DNA from 3 places in the Pseudomonas sp. FW305-E2 genome. Region 2 is predicted to be linked to each of the others. Evidence: predicted binding sites of a transcription regulator. Region 2 holds the regulator's gene; each other region holds the start of a gene.
What was found. Region 2 encodes sigma-54, which starts transcription at its own class of promoters, with help from an activator protein. Its sites were predicted from a motif close to ANTGGCATNNANNTTGCTNT; they were not measured.
Positions count from the first base shown of each region.

Region 1 (6,078 bases), on a different contig from region 2:
TTCCTCGACACCGAAACCAACCGTTACGCCGACATCCTGCTGCCGGCCGCGCTGTGGGCCGAAGGTGAGGGTGTGATGATCAACAGCGAGCGCAACCTGACCCTGATGCCACGCGCTGTCGAGCCCCCCGGGCAAAGCTTGCCGGACTGGCAGATCATTGCCCGCGTGGCGTGTGCCATGGGCTATGCCGACGCCTTCGACTACCCCAATGCCGAAGCGGTGTATGAGGAAATACGCCGCTTCCACAACCCTGTTACCGGTTATGACCTGCGCGGTATCGGCTATGCCGAATTGCGGACACAGCCGCGCCAGTGGCCTTGTGCACCGGGCAGCGAGCAGCATCGTAGCCCGCTGCGCTACCTCAACGACGGCAGCAGCCAGGCGCTCCTGCTCGATGCCCGGGGTAGGCGGCCGGCACTGGCCTTTCCCACCGCCAGCGGCAAGGCGCGCTTCTTTGCGCGGCCCTGGTTGCCGGCAGCGGAAGTGCCGGACGATGACTACCCCATGGTGCTTAACACTGGCCGTGTGCAGCACCAATGGCACACGTTGACCAAGACCGGCAAGGTGCCGGCACTGAACAAGCTGGAGCCCGGCCCCTACCTTGAGATTCACCCTGAGGATGCCGCCCGGCTGGGTGTCGCTGAAAAGGACCAGGTGGCCGTTCGCTCGCGCCGGGGGCACGCCGTGTTGCCGGCGCGCATCAGTGACCGGGTCATGCCGGGCAACTGCTTTGCGCCGTTTCACTGGAATGACCTGATCGGCGAGCAATTGGCGATCAATGCCGCGACCTGCGATGCGGTCGACCCGCTGTCGCTGCAGCCTGCCTTCAAACACTGCGCCGTAGCCCTGGAGCGGGTCGCAGGCGAGCGCATCGACGCCCTTGATCTGAACACTGCCACTGTAGAGCCTGTCCGCATGCCGACCGCCACCCTGTCCCGTCTGCTTGGCCTGCACTCCCTGCCGGTTCCGGTGCTGGCCGAAGAAGAGCGTCATTACCTGCAAGGTTTCCTGCTGGGCCTGGAGCAGGCCCGCGCCGAGGGCGTACCCCGCCTGCCGGCCAGTGCGCCGCTGGCTGCCAGCCGTCGTTTGTTTGTCGACGGTTTGCTGGCCGGGTTGTTCGCCCAGCCTGCAACTGCGCCCATCGCGGTACAGGCCGCGCCATGGCATCAGGTGCTGTGGGCCTCGCAGACCGGCAATGGTGAGCAACTGGCCGAACGCTGTGCCGCGCGCCTGCGCGATGCTGGTCTGAACGTGCAACTCAGCTGCCTGGAGGCGGTCAGCCCAAGCCAGCTGCAGGGGGTTGCCAGTGTGGTGTTGATCGCCAGCACCTTTGGCGATGGCGACGCGCCCGACAGCGGCGCGGCATTCTGGCAGGCCTTGCAGGGCGAGGAGGGCGCCCACTGCGCCGGGCTGCCCTATGCCGTACTGGCCTTGGGCGACTCCAGTTACGACCAGTTCTGCGGTTTTGGCCGCAAGCTCGACCAGCGCCTGGCCGAGCTGGGAGGGCAGCGCCTGCTGCAACGGGTGGACTGCGAGCCAGACTTCGACGAAGCCTTTGCCAGTTGGCTCGAAGCGTTATTACCTGTACTGGGCACTGCCGCGGCGCCACCTCCGGCGAGTGAACCTGCACCCGTATCGGCCTTCAGCAAGCAGCAACCCTGGATGGCCACCGTACTGGAAAACCGTCTGCTCAATGGCCCCGGCGCCAGCAAGGAAACCCGCCAGCTGGTCTTCGACCTGAGCGGCAGCGGCTTCAGTTACGCTGCCGGCGATGCCCTGGGCGTATGGCCGCGCAACTGCCCGGCCCTGGTAGAAGAGCTGCTAACGCTGATGCAGCTCGATGGCCAGGCGATGGTCGAGCTTAAAGGTCATTGCGCCATGCCATTGGCCGAAGCCCTGCAAGCACATCTGGAAATTGCCAAGGTCACTGCGCAACAACTGCAGGCATTTGCCAGCAATGCGCCTGACCTGCAGCGGTTGCTGCAGCCTGAATGCAAGGCCGAGCTGCAAGATTGGCTGTGGGGCCGGCAGTTGGTCGATGTGCTGCGCGCCTTCCCCCAGCAGTTGTCGCTGGCCAGCTGGCTGGAACTGCTCAAGCCATTGCAGCCGCGGCTCTATTCGATCAGCTCCAGCCCGCTGGCGCACCCAGGCCAGGTGCATCTGACGGTGTCGACGGTGCGTTATGGCGAACGTAAAGGCGTGTGCTCAAGCTTCCTTGCCGACCGTGCGCAGGTGCAGAAAGTGGCGATCTTCCCGCAGGTGTCGAAGCACTTCCGCTTGCCCGAGGACGACAGCGTGCCGGTGATCATGGTGGGCCCTGGTACTGGCATTGCACCGTTCCGTGCGTTCCTCGAGGAGCGAGAGGCACGGGGGGCAAAAGGTGACAACTGGCTGTTCTTCGGTGAGCAGTACGCAGCGACCGACTTCTATTACCAGGAGCAGTTGCAGGCCTGGCAGGCGGCGGGGCACCTGCGGCTGGACACGGCGTTCTCGCGGGACCAGGCCGAGAAGATCTATGTGCAGCAGCGCATGCTTGAGCAGGGTGCGCTGTTGTGGCAGTGGCTGGAGGCGGGGGCGTATTTCTATGTGTGTGGCGATGCGCAGCGTATGGCCAGGGATGTGGATGCGGCGTTGCGGGTAATCGTCGCCGAGCATGGCCGGATGGATGCGGCGGCGGCGGCGGCTTATGTCGAAGGCTTGAGCAAGGCCAGGCGTTATCGGCGCGATGTGTACTGACGTGCTCCAAGATGGGGTGTTGTGCACCTTGAATGTGCATTGGCTGGGCGGGCCCAGCGCAAGTGTAGGAGCGGGTTTACCCGCGAAGAGGCCGACACAGGCAACCCAGGCAACTCACGCAACCTAGGCAACCCGATTGGCACGCTCCCTGCTTAACCTTGGATACAACAAAGCCCACTGATCAACGGCGATCAACCGGGCCCCCTACCGTGATGAATACAGGCAAAGGCGCCTGGAGCTTCGGCTCCAGGCGCTTTTTTTTTGATCGAGGATCGGCTTATGAAGGCAACAGCGAGCAGCGGGCAACGAGAGCGACTGGTCATCGTCGGCAACGGCATGGTCGGCCACCATTGCGTCGAACAACTGGTCAGTCGCGGCGCCCTGCAGCGCTTCGAGGTGCGGGTATTCGGCGAAGAGCGCCAACGCGCGTATGACCGCGTGCACCTGTCCGAATACTTCGGCGGCAGCTGTGCCGAAACCCTGGCCCTGTGTGAGCACGATTTCTACGACGCCAATGGCGTGCACCTGCACCTGGGTGAGGCCGTGCTGGAGATCGACCGTGAGCGCCGCGAAGTCGTTACTGCCGAAGGTCGCTATGGCTACGACCAACTGGTGCTGGCCACCGGCTCCTATCCCTTCGTACCGCCGATCGAAGGCTCCAGCGGCAATGCCCGCCTGGTCTACCGCACCCTGGACGACCTCGATGGCATTCGTGCTGCTGCAGCCGGTGCCCGCCGAGGGGTGGTGGTCGGCGGTGGCCTGCTTGGCCTGGAAGCGGCCAACGCCCTCAAGTCGCTGGGGCTGGAAGCCCACGTGGTGGAATTCGCCCCACGGCTGATGCCGGTACAGCTGGACGGCGAGGGCGGTGCCGCGTTGAAGGCGCAGATCGAAGCGCTGGGTGTGGGGGTGCACCTGTCGCGCGCCACCCAGTCGGTCAGTGCCGGTGAAACCTACCGCTACCGCATGAACTTCGACGGCGGTGAGCACCTGGAAACCGACCTGATCGTGTTCTCCGCCGGTATCCGCCCGCAGGATGCACTGGGCCGGGGTTGCGGCCTGGACATCGCCGCGCGCGGTGGCGTGGTCATCGATAACCACTGCCGCAGCAGCGACCCACGCATCTTCGCCATCGGCGAGTGCGCCTCGTGGAACGGCAGTGTGTTCGGACTGGTCGCCCCAGGCTACAGCATGGCGCGCAACCTGGCTGGGCTGCTGATGGGCGAGGCGGCGGTGGCGTTCACCGGCGCCGACATGTCGACCAAGCTCAAGCTGCTGGGGGTGGATGTCGGTTCGATCGGCGATGCCCACGGTGCCACGCCGGGCGCGCGCAGCTATCGCTTCATCGATGAAGCCAACAGCGCTTACCGCCGTTTGGTGGTGGATGCCAGCGGCAAGCACGTGCTCGGCGCGGTGCTGGTCGGCGACAACAGCTATTACGACACCCTGTTGCAGTACGCCCAGAACGGCATCGCCCTGCCGGCCGACCCGGCAGCGCTGATCCTGCCGCAAGGCGGTGGTGCGCCGGCGTTGGGCGCCGATGCGCTGCCCGACAGCGCGACCATCTGCTCCTGCCACAACGTCAGCAAGGGGGCGGTGTGCGCCGCGATCGACAGTGGCTGTAGCGACTTGGCTGCGGTCAAGGGCTGCACCAAGGCCGCGACCGGCTGCGGCGGTTGCGCGGCCCTGCTCAAGCAAGTCTTCGAGCACGAACTGACGGCCCGCGGCGTGGCGGTGGACAAGAGCCTGTGCGAGCACTTTGCCTACACCCGGCAGGAGCTGTACGGGTTGGTGCGGGTGGAGGGTATCCGCACCTTCAGTGAACTGCTCGAGCGCCATGGCAAGGGCCATCTGGGGTGTGACATCTGCAAGCCGGCGGTGGGCAACATTCTCGCCTCGTGCTGGAACCAGCCGATCATGGACCCGGCGCTGGTACCGCTGCAGGACACCAACGACACCTTCATGGCCAACATGCAGAAAAACGGCACCTATTCGGTGGTGCCGCGCATTCCCGGTGGTGAAATAACCCCCGACAAGCTTATCGTCATCGGCCAGGTGGCCAAGAAATACGACCTGTACACCAAGATCACCGGTGGCCAGCGCATCGACCTGTTCGGCGCCCAGTTGCACGAGCTGCCGCTGATCTGGGGCGAACTGATCGAGGCCGGTTTCGAAACCGGCCACGCCTACGGCAAGTCGACCCGCACGGTGAAGTCGTGCGTGGGCAGTACCTGGTGCCGTTACGGCGTGCAGGACAGTGTCGCCATGGCCCTGCGCCTGGAAGACCGCTACAAGGGCCTGCGCAGCCCGCACAAGCTCAAGTTCGCGGTATCGGGTTGCACCCGTGAATGCGCCGAGGCGCAGAGCAAGGACATCGGCGTTATCGCCACCGACAAGGGCTGGAACCTGTACGTGTGCGGCAACGGCGGCATGCGCCCGCGGCATGCCGAGCTGTTCGCCACCGACCTGGACGACGAAACCCTGGTACGCCTGATCGACCGCGTGCTGATGTTCTACATCCGCACGGCCGACAAGCTGCAGCGCACCTCGGTGTGGCGTGAAAACCTGGAAGGCGGGCTGGACTACCTGAAGCAGGTAATCATCGACGACAGCCTGGGCCTGGCTAATGAGCTGGAAGCGCAGATGCAGCAGGTGGTCGACCAGTATGAATGCGAGTGGGCCAATGCCCTCAACGACCCGGAGAAGCTCAAGCGCTTCCGCACCTTCGTCAACGACCGACGCGCCGACCCGGACGTGCACTTCGTGCGCGAACGCGAGCAACGCCGGCCTGCTGCACCGCTGCACCTGATCCCAACTGTCGAGGAGGCTGTCTGATGAACCTGGCCAATGCTGCTGTGAACACGCAAGAAAACTGGCAGACGGTGTGCCAGGCACAAGACCTGGTGGCCGACTCCGGCGTCGTGGTTTGGTTCGATGGGGCCCAGGTGGCGTTGTTCTACCTGCCGGGGCAGTCCCAGCCGCTGTATGCAGTGGACAATCGCGACCCACGCTCCGGCGCCAACATCATCGGCCGCGGGCTGGTGGGCAGTGTGCAAGGTGAGTTGGTGGTGGCAGCGCCGCTCTACAAGCAGCACTTCAGCCTGCTGAGTGGGGAGTGCCTGGAGGATGCCGGGCAGAGGTTGCGGGTGTGGCCGGTGCGGTTGAAGGGGGAGGCGGTGGAGCTGGCGGTGGCCTGATACCCCTTTGCTGCCTGTGCCGGCCTCTTCGCGGGCACGCCCGCGCCTACGGAATCTGCACCGCCTTCAAATACGGCGCTGCACCTGTGGGAACGGGCCTTCCCGCGAAGAGGCCAGCACAAGCCGACTAGATAACCAACCCCTGCGG
Region 1 is NZ_JBYSYE010000007.1:178,548-184,625, reverse strand. It holds gene AC3WLP_RS09515 (bifunctional nitrate reductase/sulfite reductase flavoprotein subunit alpha) at 1-2,736, shown strand, start outside; gene nirB (nitrite reductase large subunit NirB) at 3,016-5,568, shown strand; gene nirD (nitrite reductase small subunit NirD) at 5,568-5,930, shown strand; gene AC3WLP_RS09500 (2-hydroxyacid dehydrogenase) at 6,058-6,078, opposite strand, start outside.
Region 1: nirB (nitrite reductase large subunit NirB) is a predicted target of sigma-54. The motif match lies at 2,872-2,891, and genes of this name have one in related genera.

Region 2 (6,078 bases):
GCGGATCGCTTCCGCGAGCGAGCGGTTGGCGTTGGTCAGGGGGTGCCGCCTGCGGGTTTCCGAGAAACGCTTGAGAAGGACCTCTTCATCGGCATCCAGGTACAACACGTCGCACTGGATGTGCCGTGCGCGGGCTTCTTCAAGCAGCTCGGGAAAACGCATCAGGTGGCTGGGCAGGTTGCGTGCGTCGATCGAAACCGCCACCTTGGGCTGCAGCAATTCGGTGTTGATCAGTGCATTTTCCGCCAACTGTGGCAATAGTCCGGCTGGCAGATTGTCGATGCAATAGAAACCGCTGTCTTCCAGGACATCGAGGGCGGTGCTCTTGCCGGAGCCGGACCGGCCGCTGACGATGATCAGGCGCATGTTCAGTGCTCGTTCTGTACGTCCAGGACAACCTGGAACAGGGCCTCGTTGCTGGTGGCCGCACGCAGTCGATCACGGACCTCCTTGCGATCGAGCATGCTGGCGATCTGACGCAGAAGTTCAAGGTGGGCATCGGTGGCCGCTTCGGGCACCAGCAGCACAAACAGCAGGTCCACCGGCGCGCCATCGATGGCGTCGTAATCGATAGGCGCTTCCAGGTGCAGCAGGGCGCTGACTGGCGCGGAGCATCCTTCAAGCCGGCAGTGTGGGATGGCGATGCCATTGCCGAAACCGGTAGAACCGAGCTTTTCCCGGGCTACCAGTTTTTCGAAGACGTCCTGCATCTCCAGTTCTGGCACTTGGTCGGCGATGACAGTGGCGACCTTTTCCAGGGCGCGCTTCTTGCTGCCGCCCGGCACGTTCACGAGGGAACGGCCGGGGGTCAGGATGGTTTCAAGTCGGATCATGGATGAGGGGGATCAGCGGGCAGCTGCACCTTGCAGCAGGCTTTGCTGTTTTTCCTTGTGTTTTTTCAGTTGGCGGTCGAGCTTGTCGGCCAAGGCGTCGATCGCTGCATACATGTCTTCGTGTTCGGCGTTGGCTACCACTTCGCCGCCGGGAATCTGCAGGGTCGCCTCGACCTTCTGCTGAAGCTTCTCGACTTTCATGATTACCTGCACGTTGGTGATCTTGTCGAAGTGACTCTCCACGCGGGCGAGCTTTTCAAGCACGTAATCGCGCAGTGGCTGGGTGACTTCTACATGCTGTCCACTGATATTGACTTGCATACAGCTTCTCCTTTGTTGCCCGTGCATAAAGAGGCAGGTCTTGCACCTGCCACGAAAACGCTGTGGCACATCTCAGGGGCTACATCAGTCGCTTGCGTTCGCTCGACGGTGCGATGCCGAGAGACTCGCGGTACTTGGCGACGGTGCGACGGGCTACCTGGATGCCTTGTGCCTCCAGTAAACCAGCGATCTTGCTGTCACTCAATGGCTTTTTCTGATTTTCCGCCGCAACCAGTTTCTTGATGATCGCGCGGATCGCCGTGGACGAGCATTCTCCGCCTTCGGAGGTGCTGACATGGCTGGAGAAAAAGTATTTCAGTTCGTAGATGCCACGCGGGGTGTGCATGTATTTCTGCGTGGTAACCCGCGAGATGGTCGATTCGTGCATGCCTACGGCTTCGGCAATGTCATGCAGTACCAACGGCTTCATCGCTTCGTCGCCGTGGTCGAGGAAGCCGCGCTGGTGCTCGACGATCTGCGTGGCAACCTTCATCAGGGTTTCGTTACGGCTTTGCAGGCTCTTGATGAACCAGCGCGCTTCCTGCAGCTGGTTGCGCATGAAGGTGTTGTCGGCGCTGGTGTCGGCACGGCGCACGAAGCCGGCGTATTGTGGGTTGACGCGCAGGCGTGGGATGGCTTCCTGGTTCAGTTCTACCAGCCAACGGTCGCTGTCCTTGCGCACGATGACGTCGGGCACCACGTACTCGGGCTCGCTGGACTCGATCTGCGAACCAGGGCGCGGGTTAAGGCTTTGCACCAGTTCGATGACCTGGCGCAGCTCGTCTTCCTTGATTTTCATCCGCCGCATCAGCTGGCTGTAGTCACGGCTGCCGAGCAGGTCGATGAAATCGGTAACCAGGCGCTTGGCTTCGGTCATCCACGGCGTTGTAGCGGGCAGCTGGCGCAGTTGCAGCAACAGGCATTCGCCCAGGTTGCGGGCGCCGACGCCAGCCGGCTCGAACTGCTGGATGCGGTGCAGTACTGCTTCGACCTCGTCCAGCTCGATATCCAGCTCCGGGTCGAACCCTGCGCAAATTTCTTCGAGTGTGTCTTCCAGGTAGCCCTGGCCGTTGATGCTGTCGATCAGGGTCACGGCAATCAAGCGGTCGGTGTCGGACATCGGCGCCAGGTTCAACTGCCACAGCAGGTGGCTTTGCAGGCTTTCGCCGGCCGATGTGCGCGTGGTGAAGTCCCATTCGTCATCATCGTTGCTCGGCAGGCTGCTGGCGCTGGTCTGGTAGATGTCTTCCCAGGCCGTATCGACCGGGAGCTCGTTGGGGATGCGCTCGCTCCACTCACCGTCTTCCAGGTTGTCGGCGCTGACGGTGCTTTCCTGGAAACTGTTGTCCTGAACTTCGGCGGCCGGCTTGTTCTCGGCGTTGTCGGCCATCGGGTCGCTGTTGTCGAAGTCTTCGCCGTCTTCCTGACGTTCGAGCATCGGGTTCGACTCCAGCGCTTCCTGGATTTCCTGTTGGAGGTCCAGGGTAGAGAGCTGGAGCAGGCGGATGGCCTGTTGCAACTGAGGTGTCATCGTCAGTTGCTGGCCCATTTTTAGGACGAGCGATGGTTTCATGGCAGGGGCTTAATACCTTGTTCGCCGGCGCGCATGCGCCATCCACTACACGAGGGCGCCGAAGCGCCAGATCAAGCAAGTTTTATGCCTTAAATTGTAGCGTTTGCCTAGAGTACCGTAACAACTTTACCCGCAGTCTCAGGGCTGTTTGCCAGTACTTCAGGCGCGTGCCGGGTCAGAGGCGGAACTCGTGGCCCAGGTAAACTTCTTTGACCAAGTCGTTTGCCAGGATGGTTTCAGCGTCGCCTTCGGCGATCAATCGGCCATCGTTGACGATATAAGCGGTTTCGCAGATATCCAGGGTTTCACGCACGTTGTGGTCGGTAATCAGTACGCCGATACCTTTGGCCTTGAGGTGGTGGATGATCTGCTTGATGTCGCCGACCGAAATCGGGTCGACACCGGCGAACGGTTCGTCCAGCAGGATGAACTTGGGTGCGGTCGCCAGGGCGCGCGCAATTTCGACGCGGCGGCGTTCACCACCGGACAGGCTCATGCCGAGGTTGTCCCGGATGTGGCTGATGTGGAACTCCTGCAGCAGGCTTTCCAGCTCTTTGCGGCGGCCGTCCCGGTCGAGGTCCTTGCGGGTCTCGAGGATGGCCATGATGTTGTCGGCGACCGACAGCTTGCGGAAGATCGAGGCTTCCTGCGGCAGGTAGCCGATACCGGCGCGAGCGCGGCCGTGCATGGGCTGGTGGCTGACATCGAGGTTGTCGATCAGTACGCGGCCCTGTTCGGCCTGGACCAGCCCGACAATCATGTAGAAGCAGGTGGTCTTGCCGGCGCCGTTGGGGCCGAGCAGGCCGACGATCTGGCCGCTGTCGATAGACAGGCTGACATCACGTACTACCTGCCGCCCCTTGTAGCTCTTTGCCAGGTGCTGGGCTTTGAGGGTTGCCATTTACTCGGCCTTCTTCTTGGGCTGGATCACCATGTCGATGCGCTGACGGGGTGTTGTCACATTGCCACCACGGCCGGCGGTCGCCACCTGGGTCTGAGTGTTGTAGACGATCTTTTCGCCTTCGGTGGTATTGCCTTCGCTCTCGACCTTGGCGCGGTCGGTGAGAATGACCAAGTCCTTCTGCGACTGGTACTGGATGGTTACGCCCCAGCCTTTCATCTTGTCCGGCTTGGCTGCGCTCTGCTGCTGCTCGAAGTAGGCCAGGTTGCCCACCGAGGTCACTACGTCGATATCGCCAGAGGCGGAGCGGGTAATGGTCACGGTGTTGCCTTTGATCATCATCGAACCCTGAGTGATGATCACGTCGCCGGTGTAAGTGGCCACGCCTTGTTTGTCATCCAGGTGAGCGTTGTCGGCCTGGATGCGGATAGGCTGGTCACGGTCGTTCGGCAGGGCGAGGGCGCTCGCGCTTCCCAGTGCTGCGCTCAGGCTGAGCAAAAGGGGGAGGGTTTTAACGAGCCTCATACTGTCCTCTTACGTTAGAGAGCAAGTCCATCTTGCCTTCTTTCAAATACGCTTTCATGCCTTTGCCCGTAGTTGTGCCTCCGGCGCCGTCGATTCTAACGGCTTGCTCGGTCTGCGCATATTGCTTCTGCGGGAACACGGTCATGCGTGAGCTGGTAATGATGGTTTCACGCTGCTTTTCATCGGTGCGGGCAATCCGTACCTTGTCGATCAGTTCGACCTCGGTACCGTCAGGATTGACCTCGGCGCGCGTGCTCTGCACATGCCACGGGTACTCGGTGCCGCGGTACAGGTGCAGGTCCGGTGTGGTCACCTGGGTGACTTCGCTGGTCTTGAGGTGTTCGATCCTGTCGGCGGTCATTTCGTATTGCAGCTTGCCGTCGGGCAAGAACTGCACGCTGTGGGCGTTGATCGCGTAGTAATCGATGGCGCTTTCGTCGACTTGGGCCACGGGCTTGTCGAGGAAGCTTTCCGGGCTGACATTCCAGTAGCCAATGGCTACCAACAGGGCGGCTATCGCCCCCAGCAGCACAATGTTTCGGGCTTTCTTGCTGAGCATGGGCAGCCTTACAGGTAGTTGGCGTTGGCAGCGTCCAGGGTGCCCTGGGCCTGCATGATCAATTCGCAGAATTCACGGGCCGCGCCTTCGCCGCCACGTGCCTGGGTCACGCCGTGGGCGTGCTGGCGTACGAACGGTGCGGCGTTGGCTACGGCCATGCCCAGAGCCACCCGGCGAATCACCGGCAGGTCGGGCAGGTCGTCGCCCAGGTAAGCCACTTGATCATAGCTTAGGCCCAGTTCGGCGAGCAGGCCGTCAAGCACCACCAATTTGTCCTCCCGGCCTTGGTAGAGGTGCGGGATGCCGAGGTTACTGGCCCGGCGTTCGACCACTGGGGTCTTGCGCCCGCTGATAATTGCGGTGGTCACGCCCGAGGCCATGAGCATCTTGATGCCCTGGCCGTCGAGGGTATTGAACGTCTTGAATTCGCTGCCATCCTCGAGGAAGTACAGGCGCCCGTCGGTGAGCACGCCGTCCACGTCGAAGACTGCCAGCTTGATGCCTTTGCCGCGTTGCATGAGGTCCTGGTTCATTCCATCGCTCCTTTACATTACGCCGGCGCGCAGCAGGTCATGCATGTTCAGGGCGCCAGTCGGGCGGTCTTCACGGTCCACCACCACCAGGGCGTTGATCTTGTGGTCTTCCATTATCTTCAGGGCTTCGGCGGCGAGCATGTCGGCACGCGCAGTCTTGCCGTGAACGGTCATGACCTGGTCGATCAGGGTGGTGTGCACATCGATATTGCGGTCCAGGCTGCGGCGCAGGTCACCGTCGGTGAAGATCCCGGCCAGTTTGCCATCGGCTTCGACGATCACGGTCATGCCCAAACCTTTGTGGGACATTTCCAGCAGCGCGTCCTTGAGCAGGGTGCCGCGGGGTACTTGAGGCAGGTCGTCGCCGGCGTGCATCACGTTCTCGACCTTCAGCAGCAGGCGGCGGCCCAGCGCGCCTCCCGGGTGCGAGAAGGCGAAGTCCTCGGCGGTGAAACCGCGGGCTTCGAGCAAGGCGATGGCCAGGGCGTCGCCCAGTACCAGCGCTGCCGTGGTGGAGGAGGTGGGGGCCAGGTTCAGCGGGCAGGCCTCTTGTGCGACACGTGCGTCAAGGTTGACCTCGGCGGCCTGGGCCAGCGGCGAGTCCGGGTTGCCGGTCAGGCTGATCAGCTTGATGCCAAGGCGTTTGATGAACGGCAGCAGGGTGACGATTTCGGCGGTGCTGCCGGAGTTCGACAGCGCAAGGATGACATCATCCCGGGTGATCATGCCCATGTCGCCATGGCTGGCTTCGGCCGGATGCACGAAAAACGCCGGTGTGCCGGTGCTGGCCAGGGTCGCGGCGATCTTGTTGCCGATGTGCCCGGACTTGCCCA
Region 2 is NZ_JBYSYE010000006.1:25,404-31,481, reverse strand. It holds gene rapZ (RNase adapter RapZ) at 1-366, opposite strand, end outside; gene ptsN (PTS IIA-like nitrogen regulatory protein PtsN) at 369-833, opposite strand; gene hpf (ribosome hibernation-promoting factor, HPF/YfiA family) at 846-1,154, opposite strand; gene AC3WLP_RS07850 (RNA polymerase factor sigma-54) at 1,234-2,727, opposite strand; gene lptB (LPS export ABC transporter ATP-binding protein) at 2,903-3,628, opposite strand; gene lptA (lipopolysaccharide transport periplasmic protein LptA) at 3,629-4,153, opposite strand; gene lptC (LPS export ABC transporter periplasmic protein LptC) at 4,140-4,712, opposite strand; gene AC3WLP_RS07830 (KdsC family phosphatase) at 4,721-5,245, opposite strand; gene AC3WLP_RS07825 (KpsF/GutQ family sugar-phosphate isomerase) at 5,258-6,078, opposite strand, start outside.

Region 3 (6,078 bases), on a different contig from region 2:
CACCACCACGTCGCGGAAAAGTCGCACGGTGGCCGGCACAAAGACTGTCCACGGTGCTGCGCCGTTGCAACGTATCCGTACCGTCACCCGGCCCAGCGGCTGGGCCGGGCTTTCCAGTGAGGCGTCCAGCTGCTGGCTGCACAGCGGCATGCGCAGGCGTGGGTCCAGCGGGTTGACCTGGATTTCATAGCGGCCGGTAGTCTGGGTGGTGGACAGATAATCTTCAACGGTGAATTCAAGAAACCCTTGGGTGACACCGATAAGCTGTTCAGGCAAGGTGAACGCGTTCGCCACCGTGCGAACGCCGGGCATCAGCAGGCACAGCGTGGCCAGCGGGCCAGTCAGCAGGCGTGTCAATCGTCGGGAAAATGTCGTTTTCGTGTGCATGACACTCAAAAAAGCAAAGCCCGTGCCGACTCGCTACCTGAGTTGCAACGAAAGGCTGAAACGTTAAGGAGTCTGGCATGGCGGGTGTTATGGATTCGGTCAACCAGCGCACGCAGCTGGTGGGGCAGAATCGCCTGGAATTGCTGCTGTTCCGCCTCAATGGCGAACAGCTTTACGGCATCAATGTGTTCAAGGTCAGGGAAGTACTGCAATGCCCTGCGCTGACCCTGCTGCCCAAGGCGCACCCTGTGGTGCGTGGCGTTGCCAATATTCGCGGGGCGACCATCCCGATCCTCGACTTGTCGATGGCCACCGGGTTGCGGCCGCTGCAGGAAGACACACGCAACAGCTTCGTGATCATCACCGAGTACAACACCAAGACCCAAGGTTTCCTGGTGCATTCGGTGGAGCGCATCGTCAACATGAACTGGGAAGAGATCCATCCGCCACCCAAGGGTACCGGCCGTGATCACTACCTCACCGCGGTCACCCGGGTTGACAACCGCATGGTCGAGATCATCGACGTGGAGAAGGTGCTGGCCGAAGTGTCGCCGTCGTCCGAGTCGGTATCGGCCGGTGTGATCGATGCCGAAGTGCAGGACAAGGCGGTGTTGATGCGAGTGCTGACCGTCGACGACTCGTCAGTGGCGCGCAAGCAGGTCAGCCGGTGCCTGCAGACCGTTGGGGTCGAGGTGGTGGCGCTCAATGATGGCCGTCAGGCGCTGAACTACCTGCGCCAGCTGGTGGATGAGGGCAAAAAGCCGGAAGAAGAGTTCCTGATGATGATCTCGGACATTGAAATGCCGGAAATGGACGGATATACGCTAACCGCGGAGATTCGCAGCGATCCGCGCATGCAAAAATTGCACATCTGCCTGCATACTTCGCTTTCCGGGGTGTTCAACCAGGCAATGGTCAAGAAGGTCGGCGCCGATGACTTCCTGGCCAAGTTCAAGCCGGACGACCTGGCCCAACGGGTGGTCGACCGGATCAAGGCAGCGCATTGAAGCAGCCGGGGGCATGCCCCCCGGCACCAGTGATTGAAAAGAGGCGGCAGTAGTGTCTACGGGTAATTTGGATTTCGAACAGTTCCGGGTCTTCCTGGAGAAAGCCTGTGGCATCCTGCTGGGCGAGAATAAGCAGTACCTGGTTTCCAGCCGTCTCAACAAGCTGATGGAACAACAGGGCATCAAGAGCCTGGGTGAGCTGGTGCAGCGCATTCAGGCCCAGCCGCGCGGCGGTTTGCGCGAGCAGGTGGTCGATGCCATGACCACCAACGAGACCCTGTGGTTTCGCGACACCTACCCCTTTGAGGTGTTGAAGAACAAGGTGATCCCCGAGTTCATCCGCAACAACCCCGGCCAGCGCCTGCGCATGTGGTCGGCGGCCTGTTCGTCGGGGCAGGAGCCGTATTCCATCTCGATGGCGATCGACGAGTTCGAGCGCAGCAACCTCGGTCAGTTGAAGATGGGGGCGCAGATCGTCGCCACCGACCTCTCCGGCACCATGCTGACCAACTGCAAGACCGGCGAATACGACAGCCTGGCGATTGCCCGTGGGCTGTCCCAGGAGCGCCTGCAGCGCTACTTCGACCCCAAGGGGCCGGGGCGTTGGGCGGTCAAGCCAGCGATTCGCAGCCGTGTCGAGTTCCGCTCGTTCAACCTGCTCGACAGCTATGCCAGTCTGGGCAAGTTCGACATCGTGTTCTGCCGCAATGTGCTGATCTATTTCTCGGCGCAGGTGAAGAAGGACATCCTGCTGCGCATTCACAGTACCCTCAAGCCAGGTGGCTACCTGTTCCTCGGCGCCTCGGAAGCGCTGAACGGCTTGCCGGACCATTACCAGATGGTGCAGTGCAGCCCGGGGATCATCTACCAGGCCAAGTAAGCACGAAGGCCGGTATCGAGAGGTGCCGGTCTTTTTGTTTGCCTATCCACTGTTCCTGCCGAGCTCCCCGTAGGAGCGGGTTTACCCGCGAAGAGGCCGGCCCTGCTGGTCAATCTCCACCCGCCGTTCACCGTTGCTGCCGCTACCGTATTCGCGGGTAAACCCGCTCCTACGACGGATCGGGGGTGGACATCGGGCGGTGGTTGGGCACAGGCCGCGTGTAGGAGCGGGTTTACCCGCGAAGAGGCCCGCACAGGAAAACACTGACGTCAATTTTTTGTTTTGCCGCTTTTGCCGCCCATCAATTGCCGCTTTTGTCACCTCAGGCGGAAGGCCTTTGCCGCTTTTCTGGCATCAACCTGACAGTACTGCGCCGCAATCCCCCCTAAACACGGGCTTTTCAGTGGTTGGCACAGCCCTTGCTATACCTTGCTCAACGAAATTCCGGTCAACCTCTGAAGGTTTCCCCGACATGAGCATCAGTTTCGACAAGGCGCTTGGTATCCACGAAAAGGCCCTGGGCTTCCGCGCCCAGCGCGCCGAGGTGTTGGCCAACAATATCGCCAACGCCGACACGCCCAATTACAAGGCGCGTGACATGGATTTTTCTTCGGTGCTCGCCGCCGAGACCAGCAAGCAGCAAGGCGGCCGCTTCGCCATGGACCGTACCAACAGCCGGCACATCGAAGCCGAAGGCCTCGCCATCGCGGCTGACGATACCCTCAAGTACCGTACACCGTTGCAGCCCTCGATCGACCAGAACACCGTGGACGCGCAGATCGAGCAATCGAACTACACCGAAAACGCGATTGGCTTCCAGGCCAGCTTCACCTTGCTCAACAGTAAATTCAAAGGGCTGGTTTCCGCCCTGCGGGGAGAATGACCATGTCCCTTTCCAGTGTCTTCAACATTGCCGGTAGCGGCATGAGCGCACAGAACACGCGTCTGAACACCGTGGCGTCCAACATCGCCAACGCCGAGACCGTGTCTTCGAGTATCGACCAGACGTACCGCGCCCGTCACCCGGTGTTCGCCACCACTTTCCAGAATGCACAGGCCGGCAGCAGCCAGTCGCTGTTCGAAGACCAGGGCGAGGCAGGGCAGGGCGTGCAGGTAAAAGGCATCGTCGAAGACCAGAGCACCCTTGAAGCACGCTACGAGCCGAACCACCCTGCGGCGAACAAGGACGGCTACGTCTACTACCCGAACGTCAATGTGGTCGAGGAGATGGCGGACATGATCTCCGCCAGTCGCGCGTTTCAGACCAACGCCGAACTGATGAATACGGCCAAGAGCATGATGCAGAAAGTGCTGACCCTGGGGCAGTGATAAGGAATTCAGACCATGGCAATCGATACTAACGGTGTAAACCTCAATGACGTGCTGTCGGCGTCGGGCGTGGGCACCAGCACCAAAAAGACCACGGACACTGCATCCAAAACCGGCAACGATTCGCTCGGCAAAGATGCCTTTCTGCAGCTGCTGGTCACCCAGATGCAACACCAGAACCCGCTGGACCCGCAGGATAACAGCGAGTTCGTTGCCCAGTTGGCGCAGTTCAGCAGCCTGGAAGGTATTACCTCGCTGAACGATTCGGTCAGCTCCATCACCAGTGCCATGGCCTCGTCCCAGGCGCTTCAGGCGTCGTCGCTGGTAGGGCGCTCGGTGGTGGTTCAGAACGACAAGGCTGTGGTTGATACCGCTGAAAGCTTCAATGCCCAGTTCGTTGTGCCTCAGGCAATCAGTGAAGCGAAGATCACTATCAAGGACAAGGATGGCAACACGGTCAAGACCATCGAGTTGGGTGAGCAGAAAGCCGGTTACGCCGACTTCATCTGGGACGGTACCAACAACAGTGGCGAGAAAGTGGACCCGGGCACTTACACCTTCACCGCTAGCACCACAGTCGATGGCGAGGCGGTGCAAATGAGCACGCTGTTGCCGGCCAAGGTAACCAGCGTCAGCTTCAGTGCCTCAGGAGAAATGGTGCTCAACCTTGCCGGTGTAGGCAAGGTCTCCCTCTCCGACGTGCAAACCATCGGTATCTAAGGCCCGCTAGAGCGGCAAAAGGAGCGAATTCATGTCTTTCAATATCGGCCTTAGCGGTCTGTACGCAGCCAACAAACAACTGGATGTCACCGGCAACAACATCGCCAACGTCAATACCACGGGGTTCAAGGCCTCGCGTGCCGAGTTCGCGGATGTTTACGCGGGCGCCAACCGTCTGGGTGTGGGCAAGAACCAGGTGGGCAATGGTGTGCGGCTGGCAGCCATTTCCCAGCAATTCACCCAGGGTGATGTAAACACCACGGGCAACGCGCTGGACATGGGTATCCAGGGTCAGGGCTTCTTCGTGCTGTCTGACAACGGCTCGAAGGTTTACACGCGGGCGGGTTCTTTCCAGCCCAGCAAGGACAACTTCGTCGAGACCTCCGATGGCCTGCGCCTGCAAGGTTACATGGCGGATGCCACCGGCAAGATCCAGAAAAGCGGCCTGACCGACCTGAAAATCGACACATCGGCATTGCAGCCCAAGCCGACCTCGTTGATCGATCAGGGTATCAACCTGAACTCCTCGGCGGCCTCGATTCCTTTCCAGGTGTATGACAACACCAAGCCGCCAGCCATGGCTGCATTCGACCCTGCGGACCCAAGCACTTATCAGCGCTCTAGCACCAGTACCGTGCTGGATGCTGACGGCGTAGAGCACGAAGTGCAGCAGTACTACCGCAAGACCGATACCAATGAATGGACCATGTACACGCTGGTCGATGGTCGAAACCCGTTCGATCCAGCCAGTACCACCCCGCTGGCCGGCACCATCAACTACAACAGTGATGGCACCATCAGCTCCATGCTGGCCGACACCACGGGTGTGCCAAGTGGGGCGTCGTTCACTGTCAGCAATGGTGCATTTGCCATGACCGGCTGGGTGCCGGCCGCTCAGGATGCGAATGGCGACTGGGTTGCCAGTGGCGCGGCAGGTACTGACCAGGCGCTGGGTGTTACCTCGCCTGCCTTGGTGGCGAACAAGCCGTTCGACCCTTCTGACGATTCGACCTATACCCGCTCGTTCCCGACCAAGGTGTATGACAGCCAGGGCAACGAACACACCATGGAGCAGTTCTACCGTAAGACGGGCACCAACGAGTGGACCATGTACACGCTCGTTGATGGGCGCAACCCGTTCAATCCGGGGAGTACGGAGCCACTGGTGGGCACGATCGCATTCAACAGTGATGGTTCGGTCAACTCGATGACAGCCGACAATACGGGGCATCCGGTGGGCACCTCGTTCACGGTCGTCAACAATACCTTCAGCATGATTGGCTGGGTGCCGGCAGCCGAAGATGCTTCAGGTAACTGGAGTGCCAATGGCGCGGTGGGCGATGCTGCCGGCATGAAAATGTCGATGGCCAGCACCACCTCCTACAACACTGAAACTGCGCGCATGTCCCAGTCTCAGGACGGTTATGCCACGGGCATCCTGTCCAACCTGAGCATCGACGCGACAGGTGTATTGTTCGCCTCCTTCAGCAATGGCCAGTCGCGCGCCATTGGCCAGGTAGCGCTGGCGAGTTTCGCCAACGAGCAGGGGCTGCAGCAAATCGGCAGTACCCGTTGGACCGAGACCTACAACTCTGGCATTCCGGGTATCGATTCGCCGAAAACCGGTACTTTGGGTGCGATCGAGTCCAACTCCCTGGAAGGTTCCAACGTCAACCTGACGCAGGAACTGGTTGATCTGATCAAGGCGCAAAGCTACTACCAGGCGAATGCCAAGACCATTTCGACCGAAAGCAC
Region 3 is NZ_JBYSYE010000010.1:51,014-57,091, forward strand. It holds gene flgA (flagellar basal body P-ring formation chaperone FlgA) at 1-387, opposite strand, end outside; gene AC3WLP_RS11290 (chemotaxis protein CheV) at 465-1,394, shown strand; gene cheR (protein-glutamate O-methyltransferase CheR) at 1,447-2,274, shown strand; gene flgB (flagellar basal body rod protein FlgB) at 2,747-3,157, shown strand; gene flgC (flagellar basal body rod protein FlgC) at 3,160-3,603, shown strand; gene flgD (flagellar hook assembly protein FlgD) at 3,619-4,323, shown strand; gene AC3WLP_RS11315 (flagellar hook-basal body complex protein) at 4,355-6,078, shown strand, end outside.
Region 3: flgB (flagellar basal body rod protein FlgB) is a predicted target of sigma-54. The motif match lies at 2,681-2,700, and genes of this name have one in related genera.